Regions from separate parts of the Nocardiopsis mwathae genome, predicted to be linked through region 2. Evidence: riboswitches for the same ligand, from Rfam matches in the RefSeq annotation. Region 2 holds a riboswitch; each other region holds the start of a gene.
What was found. Region 2 has a riboswitch for thiamine pyrophosphate ahead of thiD (bifunctional hydroxymethylpyrimidine kinase/phosphomethylpyrimidine kinase). Riboswitches for the same ligand answer to the same signal wherever they lie in the genome.

Region 1 (9,481 bases), 390 kb from region 2:
AGCAGCCGCAGGCCGGGTTCGCCGGTGACGACCGGGTGCTCCGCCTCGACCATCACCTTCTCGATCGGTGTCCCCTTGCCGGCGAACCACCGCTGGCGCGGGATCCAACCGGCGAGGAGCTCCTCAAGCTGACTCATCTTTGAAAGGCCTTGTTCCCTTCCCGCACGGCCCGATGGGTGGTCGGGTGGACTGTGGCGTCGTGGTCGGCTGCGGCGCCGCCGGCACCGGCGACGGCGGTGGCGCCGGTGCCGGCGGTGTTGAGGTCCTCGGCGGTGGGGCCGTCCGTCTCGTCGACCGGTGGGAGCTGGAACCAGTAGAAGCCGTGGCCCGGCAGCGTCAGCAGGTACGGCAGCTCGCCGATGGCGGGGAAGCGGACGCCTCCCATGCACTCGATGGGGGTGACGCCCCCGTAGCGGCGCAGGTCGAGTTCGACCGGCTGCGGGAACCGGGAGAGGTTGTTGACGCACAGCATGCGGTCGTCGCCGTACTCACGGACGAAGGCGAACACACTGGGGTTGTTGGCGTGCAGTTCGGCGAAGTCGCCGGTGCCGAACACCGGGTGCCTTTTTCGGATCTGGATCATCTTGCGCGTCCAGTTCAGCAGCGACCCGGGGTCGTCGCGCTGGGCCTCGACGTTGAGGGCCTGGTAGCCGTGGATGGGGTCGAGGATCAGCGGCAGGTACAGGCGCGCGGGGTCGCAGCGGGAGAACCCGGCGTTGCGGTCGGACGTCCACTGCATGGGGGTGCGCACCGCGTCGCGGTCGCCGAGCCAGATGTTGTCGCCCATGCCGATCTCGTCGCCGTAGTAGAGGACGGGTGAGCCGGGCAGGGACAGCAGCAGCGCGGTGAACAGCTCGATCTGGTTGCGGTCGTTGTCGAGGAGGGGGGCGAGCCGGCGCCGGATGCCCACGTTGGCCCGCATGCGCGGGTCCTTGGCGTACTCGGCGTACATGTAGTCGCGTTCCTCGTCGGTGACCATCTCCAGGGTCAGCTCGTCGTGGTTGCGCAGGAAGATCGCCCACTGGCAGTTGCGGGGGATGGGCGGGGTCTGCGCGAGGATCTCCGAGATGGGGTAGCGCTGCTCGCGTCGGACGGCCATGAACATCCGCGGCATCAGCGGGAAGTGGAAGTTCATGTGGCACTCGTCGCCGCCCGACTCGAAGTCGCCGAAGTAGTCGACGACGTCGGCCGGCCACTGGTTGGCCTCGCTGAGCAGGACCCGGTCGGGGTAGAGGCGGTCGACCTCGGAGCGCACGCGCTTGAGGAACTCGTGCGTCTCCTTGAGGTTCTCGCAGTTGGTCCCCTCTCGCTCGTAGAGGTAGGGGACGGCGTCCAGGCGGAACCCGTCGATGCCCAGGTCCAGCCAGAACCGCAGGACCTCCAGGATCGCCTCCTGGACGGCGGGGTTCTCGAAGTTGAGGTCGGGCTGGTGGGAGAAGAAGCGGTGCCAGTAGTACTGGCCGCGCTGCTCGTCGTAGGTCCAGTTGGACTGCTCGGTGTCGACGAAGATGATGCGGGCGTCGGTGTAGCGGTCGGTGTCGTCGGACCACACGTAGAAGTCTCCGTAGGGCCCGTCGGGGTCGCTGCGCGACGCCTGGAACCACGGGTGCTGGTCGCTGGTGTGGTTCATGACGAGGTCGGTGATGACCCGGATGCCGCGGCGGTGCGCCTGCTCCACGAGTTCCACGAAGTCGGCGATCTTCCCGAATTCGGGAAGGATCTTCATGTAGTCCGAAATGTCGTATCCGCCGTCGCGCAGCGGCGACTCGTACAGGGGGAGCAGCCAGATGCAGTCGATGCCGAGCCATTCGAGGTAGTCGAGCTTCTCGACGAGCCCCCGGAGATCCCCGGTGCCGTCGCCGTTGGAATCGTAGAAACCTCGGGCGAGTACCTCGTAGAAGACCGCGCGTTTGTACCAGTACGGATCGCGGGGGGTCTCGTGGGAAAAAGTGTCGGGCACGGCCCCATGGGGCGCGTCTCCGGGCTCTGGCATCGGATGTGTCACGAAACTACTCCACCGGTTGTCGTTCCAGTGTGTTCCGCCGGTCGTGCCCGATCGCGGTGTTCGCGGAGCTATCGGGGCTTTCCGGAGGATGCGACGGTGAAAACATGGGCTGGTTGGATATTCGGGTCGAGGTGGACGTAATTCGCCCCTCCCCATTCGTAGGATTCGCCCGATAATTGGTCCGTCACGAGGATCCGGTCCTCGGAGGTGAACCCGAGAGCGGGCATATCGAGCCACACCGTCCCCTCGGCGGGGCGGTGCGGGTCGAGGTTCACGACCACCAGGACGACGTCGTCGGCCCCCGTACCGGGGCCCTCGCCCACGGTGGCGCTCCGCTTGGAGAAGCAGGTCAGCTGGGGCCGGTCGACGTGGTGGAAGCGCAGGTTGCGCAGCTCCTGCAGTGCCGGGTGCGCCCGCCGCAGCTCGTTCAGCCGGGTGATCAGGGGGGAGATCGTGGCCCCGGCGGCTTCGGCCGCCGCCCAGTCGCGCGGTCGGTACTCGTACTTCTCGGAGTTCAGGTACTCCTCGCTGCCCGGCCGCACCGGCGTGTTCTCGCACAGCTCGTAGCCCGAGTAGATCCCCCACGTCGGGGACAGCAGTGCGGCGAGCAGCGCGCGGATCTCGAACGCCGGGCGGCCGCCCTCCTGCAGGTAGGCGTGGAGGATGTCGGGGGTGTTGGCGAAGAAGTTGGGCCGCATGTAGGCGGCGGCCTCCCCGCTGAGCTCCCGCAGGTAGCCCTCCAGCTCCTCCTTGCCGTTGCGCCAGGTGAAGTAGGTGTAGGACTGGTGGAAGCCGACCTTGGCCAGCGTGTGCATCATCGCCGGACGGGTGAAGGCCTCGGCGAGGAAGAGCACGTCGGGGTCGGTCCGGGCGATGTCGGCGAGCAGCCGCTCCCAGAACGCCACCGGCTTGGTGTGCGGGTTGTCCACCCGGAAGATCCGCACGCCGTGCGCCATCCAGTGCCGGACCACGCGCAGCACCTCGGCGTAGATGCCATCGGGGTCGTTGTCGAAGTTCAGCGGGTAGATGTCCTGGTACTTCTTGGGCGGGTTCTCCGCATAGGCGATCGAGCCGTCGGCGCGCACGGTGAACCACTCGGGGTGCTCGGTGACCCAGGGGTGGTCGGGGGAGCACTGCAGCGCCAGGTCGAGCGCGACCTCCAGGCCCAGCTCGCGGGCCCCGGCGACGAACGCGTCGAAGTCGTCGAGGTCGCCGAGGTCGGGGTGGATCGCGTCGTGGCCGCCGTCGGCCGAGCCGATGGCCCACACCGACCCCGGGTCGCCGGGCCCGGCCCGAAGCGCGTTGTTCCGGCCCTTGCGGAACGAGTGGCCCACCGGGTGCACGGGCGGCAGGTAGACCACGTCGAAGCCCATGTCGGCGATGGCGGGCAGGCGCTTGGCGGCCGTGCGCAGGGTGCCCGGGCGCCAGTGCCCGTCCTGTCCGAGGGGCTCAGCGCCCTCCGACCGCGGGAAGAACTCGTACCAGGAGCCGAAGAGGGCCCGCTTGCGGTGCACCTCCAGGGGGAACCGCTTCGACCGTGTCACCAGGTCGCGCAGCGGTGCGGCGCCGAGTTCGGCGAGCACGTCGGTGGCGGTGGCCAGGGCGAGGCGCTCGGCCGCCGGCAGGGCGGTGTCGCGGAGCCGCTCGGCGACCTGTGCCAGCTCGGGTCGGCGCGGCACCCGGCGCGCGGCGCGCTCCAGCAGTCGGGCGCCCTCCTCCAGCATGAGTTCGGCGTCCTGGCCCAGCGGGATCTTGATCTCTGCGCCGTGCCGCCAGGTGGCGTAGGGGTCGTCCCACGCCTCCACGGCGAACTTCCAGCTCCCCTCGCAGGTGGGGCGCACCTCGGCCGCATAGCGGTCGGTCCCCGGGGTGACCTCGCGCATGGGCGTCGGTCCCTGGCGGCGCCCCTGGGGGTCGTAGAGCACGACACCGGCTCCGAGGGCGCCGTGGCCCTCCCGGATGACGGTGGCGCTGACGGTGAAGGTCTCACCGGCGACGGCCTTGGCCGTGCCGAGGTCGGGTACGGGAGAGACGTTCAGAATGGGAATGCGTCCGATCACAGGTGCACCAATGCAGGCAGCGAGAGAACAGAAGGGCCGGAGAGTCGGAGACTGGAATATTGTCGCGTTTTCGACGATTGCGGGATGTTCGTGTCGTTGCAGGCGTTGAAGGTATTCGAGAGCGGGCAGCCCGAAGTGCCCGAAAGGCCCACGGGTGGCCCCGGTCGTTCGGGCTCGGCGCGCTCTCACTGTCTATCGTCGGCCCGGAATGGTCCGCATCCGATGGTTTGCGGTGCGTATTTTTTGTGATTGTCGTCACACTGGCGAAGGTCCTTCGTGGGAGGTATCTTCGGCGGTTGCGCACGTAGAACAACGACAAACCGGTCGGGCGCCTCAGGGGGAACACTCGTCACATTCGTTCCGCGTGTGGCAATAAGGGGTTAAATCGGCGTGCTTCCCGTGTGTGCTGATCGTGCGATGGAGATCCGAAAGGGCGCTCTGTCCGGTTTGGCGGAGAATGGGGAAAATCCTCCCGAAAACCGGAAAGGCGGGCCTGACGAGTGTTCGTTGAATAGTGGCTTCAGGGGTCGCGCAATCGCCGCGGATTGACTAGCCTCACGCTCCGTGAAGGCGATTCGCAGATTTACCGTCCGTACCGTCCTCCCCGACGAACTCGCCCCCCTGGGCCGGCTCGCCGCGAACCTCCGATGGGCCTGGCATCCGGCCACCCGCGAGGTCTTCGCCGCGATCGACCCCGAGGTGTGGGCGGCCGTCGGCCAGGATCCGTTCCGCATGCTCGGGGAGGTCGGTGCCGACCGCTTCTCCGAGCTCGCCCGCGACGAGGCGTTCTGCGCCCGCCTCCGCGAGGCCGACTCCGACCTCGACTCCTACCTCACCGGCCCGCGCTGGTATCAGGGACTGTCCGCGCCGCCCTCGGGCATCGCGTACTTCTCGGCCGAATACGGCCTGACCGCCGCGCTGCCCCAGTACTCCGGCGGGCTGGGCATCCTCGCCGGCGACCACCTCAAGAGCGCCAGCGACCTGGGCCTGCCGCTCATCGGTGTGGGCCTGCTCTACCGGCACGGCTACTTCACCCAGACCCTTTCGCCCGAGGGCTGGCAGCTGGAGGCCTATCCCGAGATCGACCCGCGCGGGCTGCCCATGAGCCGCCTGGCGGACGCGGGCGGGGAACCCGTGGCCATCGGCGTCGACCTGGCCGACGGCCGCCGGATCACCGCGCACGTGTGGGTGGTGCGGGTCGGCCGGGTCCCGCTGCTGCTCCTCGACGGCTGCCACGAAGGCAACGACCCTGAGCTGCGCGGCATCACCGACCGGCTCTACGGAGGCGGCAGCGAGCACCGGCTCCGCCAGGAGCTCCTGCTCGGCATCGGCGGCGTCCGGGCCGTCCGCGCCTACTGCGAGCTGAGCGGCCACCCCCGCCCCGAGGTCTTCCACATGAACGAGGGGCACGCCGGGTTCCTCGGCCTGGAGCGCGTCCGCGAGTACATCGGAGACGCCGGGCTCACCTTCGACGAGGCGGTCGAGGCCACCCGCGCGGGCACGGTGTTCACCACCCACACCCCCGTCCCCGCCGGGATCGACCGGCTGCCCCGCGAGCTCGTCGAGCGGCACTTCGCCGCCGACGTGTCCGCGGCGCCCGGCGTGCCGTGCGACCGGGTCATGGAGCTGGGCACCGAGGACTACGCGGGCGGCGACCCCGCCGTGTTCAACATGGCCGTGATGGGTATGCGGCTGGCGCAGCGCGTCAACGGGGTCAGCCGGCTGCACGGACAGGTCGCCCGGGACATGTTCCGCGGCCTGTGGCCGGGCTTCGACACCTCCGAGGTCCCGATCTCCTCCATCACCAACGGCGTGCACGCCCGCACCTGGGTCGCCGACGAGGCCCAGAGGATGGCCGGCCGCATGGTGGAGGACTCCGCCGAGTTCACCCACACCGAGGGGTGGCGCAAGATCACCGGCGCCGCCGAGGAGGACCTGTGGGAGATGCGGCGGACGCTGCGCTCCCGCCTCGTGGCCGATACCCGGCGGCGACTGCGCGCCTCCTGGCGGCAGCGCGGCGCCAGCTCGGCCGAGCTGGGGTGGGTCGACGACGTGCTCGACCCCGACGTCCTGACCATCGGCTTCGCCCGGCGGGTGCCGTCCTACAAGCGGCTCACCCTGATGCTGCGCGACCGCGACCGACTCACGTCGATGCTGCTCGACCCGCGGCGCCCGGTGCAGATCGTCATCGCGGGCAAGGCCCACCCCGCGGACGAGGGTGGCAAGCGCCTCATCCAGGAGATCGTGCGGTTCACCGACGACCCGCGGGTGCGGCACCGCATCGTCTTCCTGCCCGACTACGACATGGCGCTGGGCCACTCCCTGGTGCAGGGCTGCGACGTGTGGCTGAACAACCCGCTGCGCCCGCTGGAGGCGTGCGGCACCTCGGGCATGAAGGCCGCGCTCAACGGCGGGCTCAACCTGTCCATCCGCGACGGCTGGTGGGCCGAGTGGTTCGACGGCTCCAACGGCTGGGCCATCCCGACGGCCGATGGCGTGAGCGACCCCGACCGGCGCGACGAGCTGGAGGCGTCGGCGCTGTACGAGCTCATCGAGGGCGAGGTCGCCCCGCTGTTCTACGACCGGGACGAGGCGGGGCTGCCCAACCGCTGGCTGGAGATGGTCAAGCACACCCTGGTGTCGCTCGGCCCCAAGGTGCTGGCCACGCGGATGGTCCAGGACTACGTCACCCTCCTCTACCAGGGAGCCGCCGACTCCTCACGCCGGCTGGTGGGAACCCCCACGGACGAGGCGGCCGCCGACGGCACCGACACGTCGGCCCCCGCCATGACCGGCGCCCGTGAGCTCGCCGACTGGAAGCGGCGGGTGCGCAAGGCCTGGCCGGGGGTGCGCATCGAGCACGTCGAGGTGGTCGGCATGGAGGACCCGCCCCAGGTCGGCGGCGCGATGCAGGTGCACGCCACGCTCGTGCTGCCCGGTCTGGCCCCGCAGGACATCCAGGTGGAGGTCGCGGTGGGCCGGGTCGCCGACGACGAGCGGCTGCTCGAACCGGTCGTCGCCACCCTGGCGCCGGTCGGCGATCCCGAGGAGGTCGAGGGACCGCTGGTGCGCTACGCGGGATCCGTGCCCCTGGTGCGGTCGGGAACCTGCGGCTACACGGTCCGGGTCCTGCCCGCCCACGCCATGCTCGCCGATCCCGCCGAGATGGGGCTGGTCGTGGCCCCCCGGCCGCCGGAGGCCATGGACGACGGCATGGTGCTGAGGTAGCGCGGCCCTATCCCTTCCGATGATCTCGGAGATACTGGGGGAAAGATCGCCGGGGAGACCCCGATATCCCCGAGATCATCGGAAGGGACGGGCTGCTGGCCGGCGGCAGGGTCGGTGATGTCCGGTGTGTTGCGGGATCACCCATAATGGAGTGAACTGCCGGAACGGCAGGGAACCGACAGGGGAGCGCTTCGGCGCTGAGAGTGCGGGATCGGCCCCGCAGACCCTTACACACCTGATCCGGGTCATGCCGGCGAAGGAAGTCGTAGGATCCGTCGGCCGCGGATCCGGCCCGCGCGCCCACGCGCGCCCCGGCCGCGGCCCTCTTGGCACTTCGCGCCCTCTCGTGCACCGACACGAAGGGACACCGATCGACGTGGGAACCTCCGCCGCGCCAGGAGAAACCTCGGGCGCCCAGCCGACCGAACCCACCCGACCCACCGCATCGGGCCGCCGGTTCCGCTGGCGCACCGTCGACATCGTCGTCGCCGCCGTTCTCGGCGTCGCCATCGGGGTCATCTTCTGGTTCTGGGGGATGCTGTGGGAGGCCACCTCGCCCCTGTTCCTCTTCTTCCCGCCCGCCCAGGCGGTGATCTACGGGATGTGGCTGCTGCCGGGGGTGCTCGGGATGCTCATCATCCGCAAGCCCGGCGCCGGCGTGCTCACCTCGACGGCGGCGGCGACCGTCTCGATGCTGCTCGGCACCCACTGGGGGCTGCTGGTCGTGCTCGCGGGCGTGCTGCAGGGGCTGCTGCCCGAGGTGGTCTTCGCGCTCGGCCGCTACCGCTTCTGGGGGATGGGGATCTCCATCCTCGCCGGGGCCGCCGCCGGGCTGGCGCCCACCGCGATGGACCTGACCCTGTACTACGCGGACTGGCCGGCCGCGTTCATGGCCGCCTACGGGGTGATCGTCGTGCTCAGCGCCGCGATCATCGCCGGGATCGGCGGCCGACTGCTGACGACCGCCCTGGCCCGCGCGGGCGCGCTCACGCCCTTCCCGTCGGCGCGCGGATGAGCGGGGGCGCGGCCCGGGGCGGGGCCGGCGTGCGGTTGTCCGGATGGGGCTGGCGGCACGGCGCCCGCGACGCGTGGGCGCTGCGCGGCGTCGACCTGGTGATCGAGCCGGGGGAGCGGGTCCTGCTTCTCGGAGCCTCCGGCGCGGGCAAGAGCACCCTGCTGCACGCGCTTGCCGGCCTCACCGGCCCCGACGCCGCCATCACCGGTGAGCAGGAGGGGGCGCTGCTGGTCGACGGCGAGCCGGCCGACCGCCGCCGCGGCGACATCGGCCTGGTCAGCCAGGACCCGGAGACGCAGCTGGTGATGGCGCGCAGCGGCGACGACGTCGCGTTCGGCCTGGAGAACCGGGCCCTGCCCCGCGCCGACATCTGGCCGCGCGTGCACGCCGCGCTCGACGGGGTGGGCTTCCCGTACGGCATCGCGCGGTCGACGGCCGCGCTGTCGGGCGGCGAGAAGCAGCGGCTGGTGATCGCCGGAGCGCTGGCGATGGACCCCCGTCTGCTGCTCCTCGACGAGCCGACCGCCAACCTCGACCCGGTCGGTGCGCGCCTGGTCCGTGACGTGGTGGCCGACCTGGTGGCCACGAGCGAGGCGACGCTGGTCCTGGTCGAACACCGGGTGGCCGACGTCATCGGGCTGGTGGACCGCGTGGTCGTGCTGGAGCCGGGCGGCGGCGTCATCGCGGACGGCGCCCCGGATGCCGTCTTCGCCGCGCACGGCGCCGACCTCGCCGAGCGGGGCGTCTGGGTCCCCGGCCACGCCCCCCGGCCTTCGGGCAGCGCGGCCGCAGGGCCACCGCGGTGCCCTCCCACGTCCCCCCTCATCGAAGCGGTCGGCGTCGTCGCCCGCGAGCCCGACCCCATCGGCCCGCGCACCGGGGCACCGGCCACGGTCCTCGACGGGGTGGACACGGCGGTCCGGGCCGGGGCGGCCACCGCCCTCACGGGCGTCAACGGCTCCGGCAAGTCCACGCTGCTGATGCTGCTGGCCGGGCTCACCGCCCCGCACGGCGGGACGGTGGAGCCGCGCGGCGCCCTGGCCGACGTCGACCGGCGCCCGCTGGTCCGGTGGCCGGCCCGGCGCCTGGCCCGACACCTGGGCACGGTCTTCCAGCATGCCGAGGACCAGTTCGTCACCGGGAGCGTCCGCGATGAGCTCGCCTTCGCGCCGA
Region 2 (9,481 bases):
GCGGGCGGGGGCGAGTCCGGAGCGCAGCCCTGCGGCGACGCGCCCGACGTCGCCCCGCCAGTCGCCGTCGAGCAGCAGTCCGATCGATGCGGAGGCGACGGCGCAGGCCAGCGGGTTGCCCATGAAGGTGGGGCCGTGCGCGAGGACCGGGACATCGCCCTCGGCGATGCCCGCGGCCACCTCCGCGGTGCACAGCGTCGCGGCCAGCGTCATGTAGCCGCCGGTGAGCGCCTTGCCGACACACAGGACGTCGGGGGCGACCCCGGCGTGGTCGGCGGCGAAGAGCTCGCCGGTGCGGCCGAAGCCGGTGGCGATCTCGTCGAAGACCAGCAGCACCCCGTGCCGGCGGGTGATCTCGCGCAGCGCCGCCAGGTAGGCGGGGCTGTGGAAGCGCATGCCCCCCGCGCCCTGGACGACGGGTTCGACGATGACCGCGGCGATCTCGTCGGCGTGCTCGGCGACGAGCGCGTCGAGGTGGGCGACGTAGGCGGGGTCGGGTGCGGCCTCGAACCCGGCGGGCGGCGCGTCGGCGAACACCTGCCGCGGCAGGGCGTCGCCCCACAGCGCGTGCATGCCGCCCTCCGGGTCGCAGACCGACATCGCCTGGAAGGTGTCGCCGTGGTAGCCGCCGCGCCAGGTCAGCAGCTTGCGCTTGGCCGGGCGGCCGCGCGAGCGCCAGTACTGCAGGCACATCTTGAGCGCCACCTCCACCGACACCGACCCGGAGTCGGCCAGGAAGACGTGCCGCAGCGGCGCGGGGGTGATGTCGACGAGCAGGGCGGCCAGCCGCGCGGCGGGTTCGTGGGTGAGCCCGCCGAACATGACGTGGGCGAAGCGGTCCAGCTGGGCGTGTGCCGCCGCGTCCAGGGCGGGGTGGCCGTAGCCGTGGATCGCCGACCACCACGAGGACATGCCGTCCACGACCTCGCGCTCGGTGCCGTCCGACTCGGACAGCCGCAGCCGTGTCCCGGCCGCCCCGGTGACGACGTAGGGGCCGTCGGCGGCGCCGATGGAGGAGTAGGGGTGCCAGAGGTGGCCCCGGTCGACCTCGCGCACCCAGGCGGGGTCGCCTCCGGCGTGCGGTGCCGGTACCGGCCGCGTCTCCGGTTCGCTGCTGACTCGTGGCGTCATGGTCGCCCATGGTGCCAAACGGCTTTCGGCGGCCCGCATGGGGACTCCTCCACAAAATGGGTGCAGAACTTTGTCCCGTTCCACCGATGACATGCGGGCACGGGCATGTGAGAGTCGTTTCCGCCTCCTAGCACCCGTGTCCCCCTGTCCTACCGGCGTGGTCGCGAAGGAGCGCGCGGGAGCGCCGGTATCCGGTGGGCCGAACGGCCCGGCGGTGGCGCGTCCGCAAGCGAGGAGGGCGTGCGCGACGGGTACCGCCGTCGCGCCCATGGGCTTCGGTGAACACGCATTTGGCCCGGTAGGACAGGGGGGCACGCCGCGGGGCGTACCGCCTCTCCGGCGGGCTGGAGACCGGCCGCGGCGCGACCGGTTCGGCCTGCGCGAGCGGGGGGTGCGGGGGCCGGAGATCCGCCCCCACTACCCTCGATTTCCGGTACGGACGCGTTGGTGCGTCCGCGCCCGTACCGCGGCTCGGCTGTGGCGGCCGGGCGCCCCACCGGTCCGCAGGCAGCGGCATCCGTCGGAGATCGGAGCCCACGGTGACGACAGACCCGCAGGACGACGCGTCGACCGCGTCGAAGGCCTCGAATGTGGTGGAGGCATCGAATGTGTCGGCCGATGCCGGGCCGACGGCCGCGTCCGGCCGCGGCGGCGCCGGGCGGGCCGACCCGTTCGGGTGGCTGGACGGTGCCGCGCGGGCACGGGCGGAGGCGGGGTTGACCCGCAGGACGCGGCCCCGGGTGCCCGACGAGGACCTGCTCGACATGGCGGGCAACGACTACCTCGGGCTGACCCGGCACCCCGAGGTCACCGGGGCGGCGGCCGACGCCGCCCGGCGGTGGGGGGCGGGCTCCACCGGGTCGCGGCTGGTCACCGGGGACACCGCGCTGCACGGGGAGCTGGAGGCCGAGCTCGCCGCGTTCTACGGCACCGAGGCGGCGCTCGTCTTCTCCTCCGGTTACGCGGCCAACCTCGGCATGGTCACCGCGCTGGCCGGTGCCGGCGCACACCTGGTCTGCGACCGGTACAACCACGCGTCGCTGATCGACGCCACCCGGCTGGCCAAGGCCGCGGGTGCCCGGGTGTCGCTGTTCGACCACGCCGATGCGGGAGCCGCGCTGGCGGCGCTGGGGGCCCACCCCGCCGAGCGGCGCCTGGTGGTCAGCGACACGGTCTTCTCCGTGGACGGCGACCTCACCGACCTGCCCGCCCTCGCCCGGGTCTGCGCCGAAGAGGGGGCGGCGCTGCTCCTGGACGACGCGCACGGTCTGGGCGTGGTCGGCGACGGCGGGCGCGGTGCGCTCGGCGCGGCGCGCATCCCCGCGGCCGAGCGGGGCGGCATCGTCGTGACGGCGACGCTGTCGAAGGCGCTGGGGGCCCAGGGCGGTGCCGTGCTCGGCCCGCAGCGGGTGATCCGGCACCTGGTGGAGACCGCCCGCACGTTCATCTTCGACACCGGGCTGGCCCCGGCCGCGGTGGCCGGGGCGCTGGCGGCACTGCGGGTGCTGCGGGCCGAGCCCGAGCGGGCCGCACGGCTGCGGGAGACGGCCCGGCGGCTCGCGGCGGGCCTGGGGGAACTGGGGCTCGACGTCCACGCTCCGGACGCGGCGGTGGTATCCGTCGGCGCGCCCTCCCCCGACGCGGCGGTGGCGTGGGCGCGGCGGTGCCGCGAGGCCGGGGTCCGCGTCGGGTGCTTCCGACCGCCGTCCGTCCCCGACGGTCGGTCGCGGCTGCGGCTGACCGCCCGCGCCGACCTGGACGAGGTCGAGGTCAAGCGGGTCCTGGACGTCGTGGGGAGCACTCGGCCGACCTGACCCGCCGCCCTGTCCCCCCGGACCTGGCCACCCGGTTCGGTGCGCCCCGGACCTCCTGGGGCGCGGGCCGTGGAGGTCATGCGCGCCCCCGCCGGATCACCGGCGGCTGCGGGTAACCTGCCTCCAGGGTCGCGCCGCCTCCCGGCCCGAGAACGGGGGCGGCGCAGAACGAGAGGCAGAACGCGACAGTGCGCATACCAGAACTCACGCGGCGGACCTGGGTCCTGGGCTCCCTCGCCGTCTCCCTCGTGTTCGTGCTGGTCATCGTCGCCGCCGTCCCGGCCACCCGCGACGGCGCCCTGGGGCTGTGGTGCGACCTCACCGGCCGCGGCTGCCCCGACCGGCCCGTCCCGCCCGAGGAGGACGACCCCGAGGTCCCCGACTGGCGCGTGGAGATGGCCCCCGTCGAGGCGGCCACGTGGGGCCACTACGTGGCGCTGGGCGACTCCTACTCCTCCGGGGACGGCGCCGGCGACTACCTGCCCGGTACCGCGCGCTCCGGCGGGTGCTGGCGCTCGGCCAACGCCTACCCCCAGCGGCTCACCAACGCCTACGACTTCGCCGGCGAGCTCGGCTTCGTGGCGTGCAGCTCGCAGAAGGGCACGGCGATGCTGGAGGAGATCGGCTCGACCGGCTCCCAGCTCGACCAGGTCACCCCGCACACGTCCCTGATCACCCTCGGCATCGGCGGAAACGACCTGGGCTTCACGCCGGTCCTGCGGACCTGCATGGTGCGGCTGCCGCTGGTGGAGGCCGACGCCTGCACCGGTCAGGAGGAGGACATCGAGAAGCGGATGGAGCGCTTCGAGTCGACCTTCGACGACCTGCTGGCGGAGCTGCGCGACCGCGCGCCCGACGCCCGCGTCGTCGTGCTCGGCTATCCGCGGCTGTTCGCCGAGAAGCCCGAGGGCATGTACTACACGCTGACGGTCGGCGACCAGAAGTGGCTGAACTCCACCATCAAGCGCTTCAACCTGCGGCTGGAGAACGCGGTCAACCGCGCCGATGCCGAGATCTACGACGAGGGCCAGGTCGGCAGCGTGGAGTTCGTCGACCTCTACACCGTGTTCCGGGGCCACGAGGTGGACGCCGACGAACCGTGGCTCAACGGGGTGCTCCTGCGCGACCTGAGCGATGGCATCAGGGTGGATCGCAGCACTTTCCACCCCAACGCGGCCGGACAGGCGGCGTTCAGCGACCGCGTGGCCCAGCGGGTCACCTCCGGCCCGGGGCGCCCGCTGTTCGTGACGCGGGAGACCGTCGAGAACGTCACCCCCGACGTGCTGGCCGCCGAGGTCGAGTAGGGCATACACAGCGGTGGCCGCCCCGCCCCGGAAACGGGGGCGGCGCGGCCACCGGGCGGTCTCGGTGGTCCCGGCGCGGCGGGACGGCGGACCAGGGCCTACCCCTTCTCCGCACGCAGTTCGGCCAGGACCTCGCTGAACCGGTCGAGCGCCCAGTTCAGGTCCTCCTCGGTGACGACCAGTGCCGGGGAGAGCCGCACCGTCGAGCCGTGGGTGTCCTTGACCAGAACGCCCTTGGCGGCGAGCCGCTCGCACAGCTCGCGGCCGCTGGCCAGCGAGTCGTCGACGTCGATCCCGGCCCACAGCCCGATGCTGCGCGCCGCGACCGCGCCGTTGCCGACGAACTCCTTGATCCGCGCCCGCAGCAGCTCGCCGAGGCGCTGGGCGTTGTCCAGGTAGGGGCCCTCGCGCAGCATCCGCACCACGGTGCGGCCCATCGCGGCGGCCATGGGGTTGCCGCCGAAGGTGCTGCCGTGCTGGCCCGGCTTGATCACGCCGAGGACGTCCTCGTCGGCGACCATGGCCGAGACGGGAAGGATGCCGCCGCCCAGGGCCTTGCCGAACAGGTAGGCATCGGGGACCACCCCGGTGTGCTCGCAGGCCGTGACCGTGCCGGTGCGGCCGAGGCCCGACTGCACCTCGTCGGCGATGAACAGCACCCGGTTCTCGTCGCAGATCTCCCGGATGCGGGGCAGGTAGTCCGGGGGCGGCACGATGACGCCGGCCTCGCCCTGCACGGGCTCGACGAGGACGGCGGCCGTGGTCCCGTCGACGGCCGCCGCGATCGCGTCGGCGTCGCCGTAGGGGACCACGCGGAAGCCGGGGGTGTAGGGGCCGAATCCGCCGTAGGCGTCGGGGTCCTCGGAGAAGGAGATGACGGTCGTGGTGCGGCCGTGGAAGTTGCCGCCCGCGACGATGATGGTGGCCTGGCCGTCGGGCACGCCCTTGACGTCGTAGGCCCACCGGCGGGCGACCTTGACGGCGGTCTCCACCGCCTCGGCCCCGGTGTTCATGGGCAGTACCTTCTCCTTGCCGACCAGGTCGGCGAGCGCGGTGACCCAGGGGCCGAACTGGTCGTGGTAGAAGGCGCGGCTGGTGAGCGTCACCCGGTCGAGCTGGTGGTGTGCGGCCGCCAGCAGGTCGGGGTTGCTGTGTCCGAAGTTGGTCGCCGAATAGCCGGCGAGGCAGTCGAGGTAGCGGCGCCCCTCGACGTCGGTGACCCAGGCTCCCTCGCCTTCGGAGATGACGACGGGCAGGGGGTTGTAGTTGTGTGCCGAGTGGGTCTCGGCCAGTCCGATGTGGTCGCTGCTCGAAATGACGGGCCCGGTGTGGTTCCCACCGGAGGTGTCGCGGCCCAGACTGCGGGTGTCGCTCATCCAGGATTTCCCTTCGATCGCCGTTGATCGGAACAGCAGTGATCGTTATTCGATTTTCAGATACCCGTTCGGTTAACGCACAAAGCCCCGGTTGACGCGGCCTCCAGCAGGAGAACAGATGGTGCCCCCGTTGCACAAGGGGCGGATTTTCCGGTTGCCCACCACTCCCATCCGGGAAACCGCGCAGCGTGGATACATCCCGTCATCACTCACCACCCCCGCTTCCGCGGCTCCACGCCGCAGGGTCCGTCGGTCGGGACCGCCCCGTCGCCCCCGGGGTCCCGACGCGTCGACGCGTCTGTACCCATACGATGCCGGTGCACACGGCCCGCTGTCCCCGGCACCGGTCCGAAACCCATGGGCGCAGGAGGCGGGCGCACGGCGCCCGAACCCCCGCCGCATCCGCCCTAGACTGGGGGCGCGCCGCCCGCGAGGCGGCCGCCCGACCCTTTTATCTTTCCTCCCGGCCTCTTCAGACGAAACGCGAGACATGGCGAAGTCAGTCGGCACTCACCTCTTCAACGCGTTCCGCGGCTCCCTCATCGGGACCGCGGAGGTGGTCCCCGGCGTCAGCGGCGGAACCGTCGCCCTGATCGTCGGCATCTACGAAACGCTCATCACCTCGGCGGGCCACGTGGTGAGCGGGGTCCGGCTTGCCGTCAGCGACCTGCCGCGCGGTCGCGGCCTGGGGCGCGCCGCCGAGGAGTTCCGCAAGGCCGACTGGGCGGCCATCATCGCGGTGCTGGTCGGCATGGTGATCGCCGCGCTGCTCGCGGCCAAGTTCCTCGCCCCCCTGGTCGAGCGCGAGCAGCAGCGCGCCTATGCGCTCTTCTTCGGCCTCGTGCTGGCCTCCCTGTGGGTGCCCTACAGCGGGTCCGGACGCACCTGGAAGGCCGGGCACTACCTGCTGGCGCTCGTGGTGGCCGCGGGGGCGTTCCTGCTCACCGGCCTGCCCCCGGCCCACGTCGAACCCGACTTCCTGATCGTCGCGGGCGCCGCCGCCGTCGCCATCTGCGCGCTGGTGCTCCCCGGCGTCTCGGGCTCGTTCATCCTGCTGACCTTCGGCCTGTACACGGTCACCATGGACGCGCTCAACACCCGCGACCTCGGATACATCTCGACGTTCGCGCTGGGCGCGTTCTTCGGCCTGGCGTTCTTCGTCAAGCTGCTGCAGTGGCTGTTGGAGAACTACCACCACATCACCCTGGTCGTGTTGACCGGCCTGATGGCCGGTTCGCTGCGCGCGCTGTGGCCGTGGCAGGACGGCGACCGCACGCTTCAGGCGCCGCAGGGCGACGTTCCGGTCACCGTCGCGCTCGCCGTCGTCGGCTTCGCCGTCGTCGTCACGGTGCTGCTGGTCGAACGCCGTGCCCGCGCCCGCCGGGAGGCCGACGGCCCCGGCGGCGGCCCGGCGCCCCAGGGCCGCCACCGCGCCCCCGACCAGGTCGACTCCGCGGGCCGCGGCTGAGACCCGTCCATCCCACGGTTCCCCACAACTCCACACCACGTCCATGACGGCGCGGGGTGCCGGGACCGGCCCATCCACCGGTCACGGCTGAGAGCACACCCGTCGAACCTGATCTAGCTCGTACTAGCGAAGGAACGCCCGTGAGCGGCTACAACATCCTGTCCATCGCCGGCAGCGACCCCAGCGGCGGCGCCGGAATCCAGGCCGACCTGAAGACCTTCTCGGCCCTCGGCGGCTACGGCATGACGGTCGTGACCGCCCTGACCGCCCAGTCGACGAGGGGCGTCACCGGCGTGCATCCGGTCCCCGCCGCGTTCGTCGCGGACCAGCTCGACACCCTCCTCACCGACGCCCGGGTGGACGCGGTCAAGATCGGGATGCTGGCCGACACCGGCGTCATCGCCGCCGTCGCCGCCGCCATCGACCGCTACGCCCTGGGCAACGTGGTGCTCGACCCGGTCATGGTCGCCAAGAGCGGCGACCGGCTGCTGGCCGCCGACGCGGTGGCCGCGGTCCGCACCGAGCTGATGCCGCGCGCCGACCTGGTCACACCGAACCTGCCGGAGGCCGCCGAGCTGCTGGCCGAGGACGAGGCGGCCGACCTGGAGGCGATGGCCGCCCAGGCCGACCGGCTGCTGCGGCTCGGCGCCCGGCACGTCCTGCTGAAGGGGGGCCACCTGGGCGGCTCCGCGAGCGAGCGGTGCACCGACCTGCTGGCGGCGCCCGGGCGGGAGCCGCGGACCTTCACCGCCGAGCGCGTCCCCACCTCCAACACCCACGGCACGGGGTGCACCCTCTCCTCCGCCATCGCCGCTCTCCTGCCCCAGCGCGACGGGGTCGCCGCGGCGGTCCGCGACGCCAAGGCCTACCTCACCGCGGCCCTGCGCCACGCCGACGTTCTCGACGCCGGAACGGGAAAGGGCCCGGTCCACCACTTCCACGCTTGGTGGGGCCCCGCATCCGACCGTCCGCTCCCCCGTTGATCTCGGGAGAACGGTCGGGACCACCGCGGAGATTCGAATCGTTCTCCCGAGAGGCGTACTCCCGATGTCCGGGAAAAGGCCCCGCCGCGCGGGGTGCGGGGCGGGGCCGGAAGGGTCGGCGGGCGGCTACTGGCGCACGTCCGGAATCTTGATGTCCGGATTCTTCCAGTCGGGGTTGCCGAAATACTTCTGCGTCTCCTGGACGATGACCGGGGAGAGCAGTAGCAGGCCGATGAGGTTGGGCAGTGCCATCAGGCCGTTGGCGATGTCGCTGGCCAGCCAGATGATGTCCAGGGACGCCACGGCGCCGACGTAGATCATCGCGACGAACACCACGCGGTAGAACGGCACACCCTTGTGGCCGACGAGGAAGTCGATGCAGCGCTCGCCGTAGTAGGACCACCCCAGGATGGTGGTGAAGGCGAACACCGCGACGGCGATGGCCACGATGTAGCCGCCCAGCGGGCCCAGCCCCGGGGAGATGGCCGCGAGACCGTCCTGGAGGGCGGCCGAGGTCATCGCGGCGCCGTCGCCGCGGCCGTCCTCCTGCCAGACACCGGTGACGATGATGGCCAGGCAGGTCATGGTGACGACGATGAGGGTGTCGATGAAGGTCTGGGTCATCGACACCATCGCCTGGCGCACCGGCTGGTCGGTCTTGGCCGCGGCCGCCGCGATGGCGCCGGTGCCCAGGCCCGACTCGTTGGAGAAGATGCCGCGCGCCACGCCCGCCTGGATCACCACGAAGATGGAGGCGGCGCCACCGCCCGCTGCGGCCTGGCCGGTGAAGGCGTCGGTCATGACCAGGGCCAGGGCGGCGGGGATGTCGCCGGCGTGCGCGATGAGCACCAGCAGCGTGACGCCGATGTAGAGCAGGATCATGATCGGCACGACGCCGGCGGCGACCCGGCCGATGCTCTTGATGCCGCCGATGATGACGGTGCCCGCGATGATCACCATCGCGATGCCGGCCACCCAGGTCGGGACGCCCCACACCGCGTTGAGCTGCTGGGAGACGGTGTTGGCCTGGGTACCGTTGCCGATACCGAAGGCCGCGATGGCGCCGAACACGGCGAACAGGACGCCCAGCGTCAGCCCCAGCCCGCCGGGCAGGCCGTGGCGGAGGTAGAACATGGGGCCGCCGCTCTGCTTGCCCACGCTGTCCTCGCGCCGGTACTTGACGCCGAGCAGCGCCTCGCTGTACTTGGTGGCCATGCCGACGAGGCCGGTCATCCACATCCAGAACAGCGCGCCCGGACCGCCCATGCCGATCGCCAGTGCGGCACCGGCGATGTTGCCGACGCCGACGGTGGCGGCGAGCGCGGTGCTCAGGGCCTGGTAGTGGGAGATGTCGCCCTGGACGCCCTCGGCCTCCTTGCGGCGGATCAGCGCCAGCCAGAGGGCG
Region 3 (9,481 bases), 2.0 Mb from region 2:
GTACCACCGCGCGGATCACCGCGTTCAGCCCCGGGCAGTCGCCGCCGCCGGTCAGAACCCCGACTCGCATGGGTGTACTCCTCGCTCTCGGATTCGGTTGGGTCGTTCTACGGACGCTTTCCGACCGGCGTCGCCGGTCTCCTTGGACTCTTGACCGCGCGGACCGTGCCCGTCAGCCTGATCCGCCGGTTGTGACCGACGTCACCACGGTGTCGGGTCGAGGGTTGGATCTCTGTCACCTCCGGGTAAGTCCCACGAATGACGCTGTGGCGGGAGCGGTAGGGTCGGTCCGCGCCATTCATATGGTCTAGACCATAATTGTCCGAGCTGTTGGAGGCCACCCCATGTCCGTGCTCACCATCGACGCCGGAACCACCGGTGTCACCGCCCTGGTGGTCGGTGCAGACGGCACCGTCCAGGCCCGCGGATACCAGGAGTTCGCCCAGCACTTCCCGCAGACCGGGTGGGTCGAGCACGTGCCCGAGGAGATCTGGCAGGCCGTCCTCGCCGCCTGCCAGAGCGCGCTGGACGCGGCATCCGAGGCGCCGACCTGCATCGGCATCACCAACCAGCGCGAGACCGCCGTCCTGTGGAACCGCCGGCGCGGCAGCTCGCCGCGCAGGGCCATCGTGTGGCAGGACCGCCGGACCGCGGGGATCTGCACCGAGCTGCGCGACGCCGGGCACGAGGAACGCGTCACCGAGGTCACCGGGCTGCGACTGGACCCCTACTTCACCGCCACCAAGCTGACCTGGATGCGGCGCAACGACCCGCGCGCCTGGAGCGGTGTGGAGTCCGGTGAGACCGCCATCGGCACCGTCGACTCCTACATCATCGCCCGGCTGACCGGCGGCGCGCGGCACGTCACCGACGCCTCCAACGCCTCGCGGACCCTCCTCTTCGACATCCGGGCCGGCCGCTGGTCGGAGGAGATGTGCGACCTGTTCGGCGTGCCGGTCTCCGCCCTGCCCGAGGTCGTGCCCTCCTACGGGGTCGTGGGCGAGTCGGTGCCCGAGGATTTCCTCGGCCTGCGGCTGCCCATCGCCGGGATCGCCGGCGACCAGCAGGCGGCCATGTTCGGGCAGACCTGCTACGAGCCCGGCACCTCCAAGTGCACCTACGGGACCGGGTCGTTCATCCTCGTCAACACCGGGCAGCAGGCGATCGCCCCGGAGCACGGCCTGCTCAGCACGGTGCTGTGGCAGCACCCGGACGGCAGGCTCGACTACGCCCTGGAGGGGTCGATCTTCGTCACCGGCGCGGCCGTCCAGTGGCTGCGCGACGGTCTGGGCATGATCGACACCGCACCCCAGACCGAGGCCCTGGCCAAGACCGTCACCGACTCCGGCGGCGTCGTCTTCGTACCCGCGCTGACCGGCCTGGGCGCGCCCGACTGGGACCCGCACGCGCGCGGCTCGATCTTCGGGATCACCCGCGGCACCGGGCGCGCGCACATCGCGCGCGCGACCCTCGACGCCATCGCCTTCGAAGTCCGCGACGTCGTGGAGGCCATGGCCCGGGCATCCGGCACCCAGCTGCCCGAACTGCGCGTGGACGGCGGAGCGTCGGGCAACAACCTGCTCTGCCAGATCCAGGCCGACCAGCTGGGCGTCAGTGTGGCCCGCCCGCAGGTCCAGGAGACCACCGCCCTGGGCGCGGCCTTCCTGGCCGGCCTGGGCACCGGCGTGTGGCAGTCCACCGACGAGCTGAAGCACACCTGGAAACTCGACCGCCGCTACGAGCCCGGTGCCCGGGACGAGGCCGGCTACCGCCGCTGGCGCGTCGCGGTCGAGCGCTCCAAGGGTTGGGCCGACCTGGCCTGACCGCGCGTCCTGCCGTCGATCTCGGCGGAGCGCACCGGCTCCGGGGCCGGAGGCGCCGGGCGCGGCGCCCGGGCGATAGGGCGTGTTCCGGGGAACGCCCTAGTCGTCATCGTCGTCCCGGTCCCTGTCGCGGCCCCGGCCCCGGTCCCGATCCCGGTCACGGGGTGCGAACGGGCTGGTGATCAGCTCGATCTTGGCGCCCTTCTCCGCCTTCCCGGTGGGAGTGTAGGAGTCGACGCGGTCCGCACCCAGCACCCGGGTGACCTCGACTTCGAAGCCGAGCTTCTCCAGCTCCTTCTCGGCCTTCTTGTACTTCATCCCGCGCACGTCGGGGATCTCGATCTGCTCCTTGCCCGAGGAGACGGTGAGCTTGACGGTGTCCCCGGCCCCGGCGGTGGTGCCCGCCTCCGGTGACTGCTTCATCACCTCGCCCTTGGGCGTGTCGTCGCTGGACGCGGTGGTGACCTCCACCTCCAGGCCCTTGCCGTCCAGCTCCGTGCGGGCGGCCTCTTCGGTCAGACCCACGACGCCGGGCACGTCGAAGCCCTTGCTGACGGTCAGGGTGACGGTCTCCTCGCGGTCGGCACCGGACCCCTCCTCGGGGTCGACGTCCAGCACGGTGCCCGGCGGGTGGTCGTAGGAGTCCTCCTGCTTCACGTCGATGTCGGTGAACCCGGCGTCCTCCAGCGCCTTGCGCGCGTTGGCCTCGGGGTCGCCCACGACCTCGGGCATGTCGACGGTCTGCGGCCCCTTGGACAGCGACACGGTCACGGTGTCCTCGGGCAGGACGTTGTCGCCCACATCCGGGGTGGTCGCGGCGACCGTGCCCTCGGCGGCCTCGTCGCTGTAGACGGGGTCGTCGGCGACCTCGATCTTCAGGCCGAGGGACCGCAGCTCCGCCGTGGCCGCGTTCTGGTCCATGCCGACGACGTCCGGGACGCTCTCGTAGCGCCCGATCAGCATCCACCAGCCGAAACAGAGCATCACCACCGCGAGGACGCCGGCGGTGGCCATCAGGAGGTACTTGCGGCGGCCCGGCCCGGGGCCCCCGTCGCGGGGGTCGCCGTAACCGTCGCCGCCGTGGCCGCCCACGTTCACCTGGACGGTGGCGTTGTCGCCGCCGGGCACCGGAGCGGTGCCGCTCCGCAAGGCGGGTCCGCCCGCCGCCGGCGAGGCGGTGTCGATCACCGCGGTCTGCGCGAACGCGGGAGCGCCGCCGTCGAGGACCTGCGCCACGGCGGAGAGGTACTGCCCGGCGTCGCCCGGGCGGTAGCGCGGGTCGCGCTCGGTGGCCTTGGTGACCAGGGCGTCGATCTCCGGAGGCAGGCCGGGGACGACGGTCGAGGGGCGCGGTACGTCGGAGTTGACGTGCTGGTAGGCGACGGCGATGGGGGTCTCGCCGGTGTGCGGCTGGGCGCCGGTGAGCAGCTCGTAGAGCATGATCCCGGCCGCGTACACGTCGGTCCGGGTATCGGAGGTCCCGCGCTCGATCTGCTCGGGGGCGATGTAGGCGGCGGTGCCCATGAGGGTGCCGGTCTTGGTCATGCCCTGGTGCGCGGACTCGACCGCCCGCGCCAATCCGAAGTCGGCGACCTTGGCCTGGCCGTCGACGGTGAGCAGGACGTTCTCCGGCTTGATGTCGCGGTGCACGAGCCCGGCCCGGTGCGCGGCGCCCAGCGCGCCCAGCACCTGGGCCATCACCTGCAGGGCCTCGCGCGGGTGCAGCCGACCGCGCTCTTCGAGTAGGTCGCGCAGGGTGCGGCCGGGCACGTACTCCATGGCCAGGAACACGCAGCCCTGGTCGGTGCCCTGGTCGAAGACCTGGACGACGTTGGGGTGGGAGAGTTTGGCGACGGAGTGCGCCTCGTTGATGAAGCGGCGCACGAACTGGGGGTCCTGGGCGAGGGAGGGGTGCATGACCTTGAGAGCCACGCGCCGGTCCAGGCGCTGGTCATGTGCGATGTAGACGGTGGCCATGCCACCGCCCGCGATACGCGACTCGACGAAGTAGCGACGGTCGAGTGTCGCGCCTACAAGCGGGTCCGCAGTCGTCATGTCCACGAAGGTGAGTTTACGGGTGATCCGGGCGGGGCAGGCGACGCTTGTGAAGAGCGTCGTGACATCGTAATAGCCCATGGGGGCGGGAATCGGGGCCAATGCGACACCACGATCCGGCCCGCCCGGGGGCGGCCACGGGGCGGACCGGAACGGGAGATGCGGACGTAGGCGCCGGTGAGGCCCCGGTCAGTCCACGGCGGGCGAGGAGGCCTGGGCGTAGCGGCGCACCGGTATCCGCCCGGCCAGCCGGGCGCCGCGCCCGGCGGTGATCGCGTCGCGCATCGCCGCCGCCATCCGCACCGGGTCCTGGGCCCGGGTGACGGCGGTGGCGAGCATGACGGCGTCGCACCCCAGTTCCATGGCGAGCGCCGCCTCGCTGGCGGTGCCGATACCGGCGTCGATCACCACCGGAACCTCGGCCTGCTCCACGATGAGCTCGATGTTGTGCGGGTTGCGGATGCCCAGCCCCGACCCGATCGGCGCGCCCAGCGGCATCACGGCGGCGCACCCCAGCCCTTCGAGCCGCCGCGCGAGCACCGGATCGTCGTTGGTGTAGGGGAGGACCACGAACCCCTCGTCGACCAGCCGCTCGGCCGCGTCCAGCAGCTCCACCGGGTCGGGTAGCAGGGTGCGCTCGTCGGCCACGACCTCCAGCTTGATCCAGTCCGTCTCCAGCGCCTCGCGGGCCAGCCGGGCCGTGCGCACCGCGTCCATGGCGGTGAAACAGCCTGCGGTGTTGGGCAGCGGCCGGATGCCGTTGCGCCGCAGCACGTCCCACACCGAGCCCTCGGCGCCGGGGGAGACCCTGCGCATCGCGACCGTCGTCATCTCCGTCCCGGAGGCGATGAGCGCCTCCTCCAGGACCTTCAGCGACGGCGCCCCGCCGGTGCCGGTGATGAGGCGGGAGGCGAACTCCTCACCGGCGATGACCAGGGGGTCGCCGGCCGGGGAGCGCACGCCGCCGGGGGTGCCCGGGCCGGTGGTGCCGGTGGGGCTTGTGGCGCCGGTGGTTTCCGCGGTCATCGCTCAGCCTCCCTGCACAGCCGTGAGTACGTCCACGCGGTCGTTCTCGCTCACGACGGTCGTCGCCCAGGTCGCCTTGGGAACGACCTCGTCGTTGACCGCCACGGCGATTCCCTCGCGCGCCTCGGTCAGGGTGCGGACGGCGTCGGCGACCGTACTGCGCGGAGCCAGGTCGCGGGGCTCGCCGTTGATGATCACCTTCACGGTTGAACTCCCTATCGCAAAGATTTCGACGTCTGCGGGCGGATGCCCGGGACCACGCGCTCAGGACAGCCGCGTCGCGGCGAAGCGGCGGGCGTAGTCCGGCAGCTCACCGGTGGCCAGGGCCTCCGCCATGGCGTCGCCGGTGGCGGGGGCGAGCAGTACACCGTGCCGGTGGTGCCCGGCGGCCAGGTGCAGCCCGGGCAGGCGGGTCGGGCCGAGCAGCGGCTCGTTGTCGGGGGAGGCCGGGCGCAGCCCGACGCAGGTCTCGGCGATCTCCAGCTCGCTGATGCCCGGCACCAGCTCGTGGCCGTCGCGCAGCAGCTCCCACACCCCGCCCGCGGTGAGCCGGGTGTCGTCGCCCATCTCCTCCTGTGTGGCACCCAGCACGATCTCCCCGCCCGCGCGCGGCACCAGGTAAACGGGCGACCCCTTGACCAGGCCCCGCACGGTGCGGGTGACGATGGGCGGCTCGCCCCGGGGCATCCGCAGCCGCAGCAGCTGGCCCTTGACCGGGCGCACGGGCGGGACCACGCCCTCGGGCAGGCCGCCGATTCCGGGTGTGCGTGTCCCGGCGGCCAGCACCACCTGGTCGGCGGCGAGCTCGCCGCCCGAGCGCAGCCGGACGCCGCGGGCGCGGTCGGCGGACACCACAACGTCGGTGACCCGGTCGTCGACCATGCGGACGCCGCGCCGCTCGGAGGCCGTGCGCAGCGCCGCCAGCAGCGCGCGGGGGTCGACGGAGCGGTCGTCGGGCGCGTGGATACCGCCGCGCACCGCGGGCGCGAGCATCGGTTCCAGCCGGCGGCACTCGCGAGCGGTCAGCCGCTCGGCCTTCAGCCCCAGCCGGGTCTGCAGTTCGCCGAGTTCGGTCAGCTTGGACAGGTCGTCGGTGTCGAACGCGATCTGCAGGGTGCCCGCCGACCGGTAGCCCGTCGGCACCCCGCTCTCGTCCTCCAGCTCGGCGACGAAGCCCGGGTAGCGGTCGCGGGACAGGGCGCCGAACCGCATCAGCGGCTCCTCGCCGAACATGGCCTCGGTGGCCGGGGTCAGCATGCCCGCGGCGACACCGGAGGCGGCGCACGGGCAGTGCCGCCCCACCACGGTCGTCAGCAGGCCGCGCCGGGCCGCGCGCCACGCGGTGACCAGTCCGATCAGGCCGTCACCCACGACGAGGACGTCGGAGGCGGGCAGGGGGTCGTCGGGCACGGTCATGCCATCCACTCCCTTCGCCGGTATGACCCGGATCAGGTTCATGCGGTCGGAGGCTCACAGCCTCCCTCTCAGCCGGGTCCCACCCGGCTCCCGCGGGGATCTTCACGTCTTTCCCGCCCATCTTAGGGCGTCGTGCGCGGACCGGCCGAGGGGTGGGCGTCCGCTGCGGGTACGCCAGGAGCGATCAGCGCCGACGGCCGGGTTTGCGTGCGGCGAAACTGTGGGAGATTGGCTGCGTGACACAGAACGACCACGACATCGAAGCCCTCGTCGGCGAATGGATGACCCTGAAGGAAGCCGCGCAGGCGCTGGGCGTCAGCCCGAACCGCGTCAAGCAGTTCATCGGCGACCACAAGCTGCTGGGCATCCGCAAGGGCGGGGAGGTCTCGATCCCCGCCGCGTTCATCGCAGGCGGTGACATCGTCAAGGGCCTGCCCGGGACACTCACCCTGCTCGCCGACGCCGGTTTCACCGACGACGAGGCGCTGCACTGGATGTTCACCCCGGATGACACGCTCCCCGGGGCGCCCATCGAGGCCCTGGCCGCCAACCGCGGCACCGAGGTGCGCCGCCGCGCCCAGGCGATGGCCCTCTAGCCGGGCGGCCCCCGGGGCGGTGATCCCCGGCCCGACCTTCCGGTGCGACAACCGCAGTCCCGCGCGATCGACCCCGGGCGCGGCCGGAACGCCCGGCCGCGCCCATCGGCACGGCCGCGCGGTTCCCCCGCCCCGCCGCCCGGCCGCCCCGTGGGGCGCACTACCCTGACCGGGTGAGTGAGAGCCTGCGCGAACGACTGTCCACGGCCCGCCTGTACCTGTGCACCGACGCCCGCACCGAGCAGGGCGACCTCGCCGCGTTCCTCGACGCGGCGCTGTCCGGAGGCGTCGACATCGTCCAGCTGCGCGACAAGGAGCTGGCGGTCCGCGACGAACTGGCCGCACTGGAGGTGATGCGCGAGGCCTGCGAGCGCCACGGCGCGCTGCTGGCCGTCAACGACCGCGCCGACATCGCCCACGCCGCCCGCGCCGACGTCCTGCACCTGGGCCAAAGCGACCTGCCGGTGCCCCATGCCCGCGCGATCCTCGGCGACGGCCCGCTGATCGGCCGATCCAACAACGACGCCCGGACGGCCGCCGCCTCTGCCGCCGAGGAGGGCGTCGACTACTTCTGCGTCGGCCCCACCTGGGCGACCCCCACCAAGCCCGGCCGCCCGGCCGCCGGACTGCCCCTGGTCACCGAAGCCGCCGCTCTGCGCACCGAGCGCCCCTGGTTCGCCATCGGCGGCATCGACCTCGACAACCTCGACCAGGTCCTCGCGGCGGGCGCCACCCGCGTCGTCGTCGTCCGCGCCATCACAGGGGCCCCCGACCCGCACGCCGCGGCAGCGGAGCTCAAGCGGAGGCTGGCCGTAACGGCGTGAGCTGGCGGTACGTCCGGGATCACCCGCTGAGGACCTCGACGTCGTACTTCTGGATTTCGGTATGACGGCTACGAGTGGGAGTGCTTCTGCCTGAGCTCGGGCGATCAGTGCGCGATCGCACGGGTCCGAGTGATATCGAGGCGACGCGCCGACACGCATGGCGTGGTCGATACTCATCGGAAGTTCGATGAATCCGCGGTACCGCAGGGCGGCGTCGAGATCTTCGGGGACCACGAGCTTCCCCAGCGCCGACTTGATGGAGATTTCCCATGCTGTCACGGCGCTGACGTACACCTCCTCGGTGCTGAGAACCCGTTCGCATGCCACAGCTGGGAGCTTTGGGCTGTCCTCCGGCCACCAGGCAGGATGTGCGTGTCGAGCAGAAGCCTGACGGCCGCTCCCCGCGAAAAGCGGCGAGGGTTTCCTCGTCCGGTTCATCGAAGTCTCCGGCGATGGTGATCTTGCCTGCCCGGAGTCCGGGTGCGGGGCGCCGTACCGATCGTGTCAAGGGGACGACTTCGGCGACCGGAGCTCCGTGACTGCGAAGGAACGAATTCTCGATCTCCCTCCATGGCGCGCAGCGGATCTGAGAGACGCACATCGTCATCGGTGTCCGTGTCGTATTCGCGTGCGGGTTCCATCGTGCCTTCCTGGAAGGCTCGGCTTCTTCCCGACGTCGTCGTAGGGTGGTCGAAAGGCGACCGGTTCCGTCGAAGCGGCAACGCGATCGAGCGCCGTCCAGGGGCTGCACTCAGGTGTAGACGTGGCTGAGCGCGCTCGGGTGGGTGCGGAGGAAGCGTTCGAGGGTCTGGGCGGGGTGGCCGGTCAGGCGGACCACGGCCGGGGAGACGACGTCCATCTCGCCGCTGGCGATCGCGGCATACGAGCTGGCCCACCCCTCGATCTGCCACTCCGGGGCGCCGGTGGGGCGGCGCGAGGCCAGGGCCTCCTCCCAGGTCTCGGGGACGTAGCGGATGGTCTTGCCGGTCAGCGCCGACAGCCGCTCCACGGTCTCGCCCATCGTCATCGCCTCGGGGCCGGTGACGTCGTAGGTCGCGCCGTCGTGCTCCGCCCCCTCGGTGAGGACGGCGACGGCCGCGTCGGCGACGTCGTCGCGGGAGACCCAGGCGACCCGGCCCTGCCCGGCCGGCCCGCGGATCACCCCTGCGTCATCGGCCCAGTACGGCAGCAGGTCCAGGTAGAAGCCGGGCCGCAGGAAGGTGTGCGCCACGCCCGTGGAGCGGATATGCGCCTCGGTGTAGAAGTGGTCGCGGGCGTAGCTGAACGTCGCGGCCGGAGCCGCCGACAGGAACGACAGGTAGACGATGCGCTTCACCCCCGCCGCGACGGCGGCGTCCACCGCGCTGATGTGCCGGTCCACCCGGTCGGCGGACTCCGTGGCCGAGACCAGGAACAGCGTGTCGGCCCCCTTGGCCGCGCGCTCGAAGGCGGTCGTGTCCTCGTAGGACGCCATCGCGGCGCTGGCACCGGGGAACTCCGGTGCCCGGTTGAGGTCGCGGACGATGAGCCGCTGGGCGATGCCGCGCCGGGCCAGTCGCGCGGCGACGCGGCCGCCGATTCCCCCGGTCGCACCGGTGATGCCGATGGTGTGCGTTATTGCCTGATCGTCACCCATGGCTCCCTATTCTCACCTGATGCCCCTTCCGGCGCGGGTAACGGCGCGCCGGACTCGACCGTGCGAGGGGCGGCGTCCGCGGATGAGGTGCCGTCCTCACCTCAC

Region 1: another riboswitch for thiamine pyrophosphate. It lies ahead of HNR23_RS02310 (ECF transporter S component); the one in region 2 lies ahead of thiD (bifunctional hydroxymethylpyrimidine kinase/phosphomethylpyrimidine kinase).
Region 3: another riboswitch for thiamine pyrophosphate. It lies ahead of thiO (glycine oxidase ThiO); the one in region 2 lies ahead of thiD (bifunctional hydroxymethylpyrimidine kinase/phosphomethylpyrimidine kinase).

Annotation. Positions count from the first base shown of each region.
Region 1 is NZ_JACHDS010000001.1:598,000-607,480, forward strand. It holds gene HNR23_RS02290 (maltokinase N-terminal cap-like domain-containing protein) at 1-137, opposite strand, end outside; gene treS (maltose alpha-D-glucosyltransferase) at 134-1,993, opposite strand; gene HNR23_RS02300 (maltotransferase domain-containing protein) at 2,074-4,065, opposite strand; gene glgP (alpha-glucan family phosphorylase) at 4,630-7,293, shown strand; TPP riboswitch at 7,464-7,572, shown strand; gene HNR23_RS02310 (ECF transporter S component) at 7,670-8,308, shown strand; gene HNR23_RS02315 (ABC transporter ATP-binding protein) at 8,305-9,481, shown strand, end outside.
Region 2 is NZ_JACHDS010000001.1:985,684-995,164, reverse strand. It holds gene HNR23_RS03890 (adenosylmethionine--8-amino-7-oxononanoate transaminase) at 1-1,131, opposite strand, end outside; gene HNR23_RS03885 (8-amino-7-oxononanoate synthase) at 1,740-2,945, shown strand; gene HNR23_RS03880 (GDSL-type esterase/lipase family protein) at 3,134-4,249, shown strand; gene rocD (ornithine--oxo-acid transaminase) at 4,348-5,625, opposite strand; gene HNR23_RS03870 (DUF368 domain-containing protein) at 6,116-7,093, shown strand; TPP riboswitch at 7,136-7,245, shown strand; gene thiD (bifunctional hydroxymethylpyrimidine kinase/phosphomethylpyrimidine kinase) at 7,234-8,076, shown strand; gene HNR23_RS03860 (alanine/glycine:cation symporter family protein) at 8,203-9,481, opposite strand, start outside.
Region 3 is NZ_JACHDS010000001.1:2,965,597-2,975,077, reverse strand. It holds gene HNR23_RS12870 (6-phosphofructokinase) at 1-70, opposite strand, end outside; gene glpK (glycerol kinase GlpK) at 345-1,823, shown strand; gene pknB (Stk1 family PASTA domain-containing Ser/Thr kinase) at 1,923-3,884, opposite strand; gene HNR23_RS12855 (thiazole synthase) at 4,068-4,904, opposite strand; gene thiS (sulfur carrier protein ThiS) at 4,908-5,108, opposite strand; gene thiO (glycine oxidase ThiO) at 5,169-6,320, opposite strand; TPP riboswitch at 6,313-6,424, opposite strand; gene HNR23_RS12840 (helix-turn-helix domain-containing protein) at 6,557-6,916, shown strand; gene thiE (thiamine phosphate synthase) at 7,090-7,740, shown strand; gene HNR23_RS12830 (NAD(P)H-binding protein) at 8,492-9,376, opposite strand.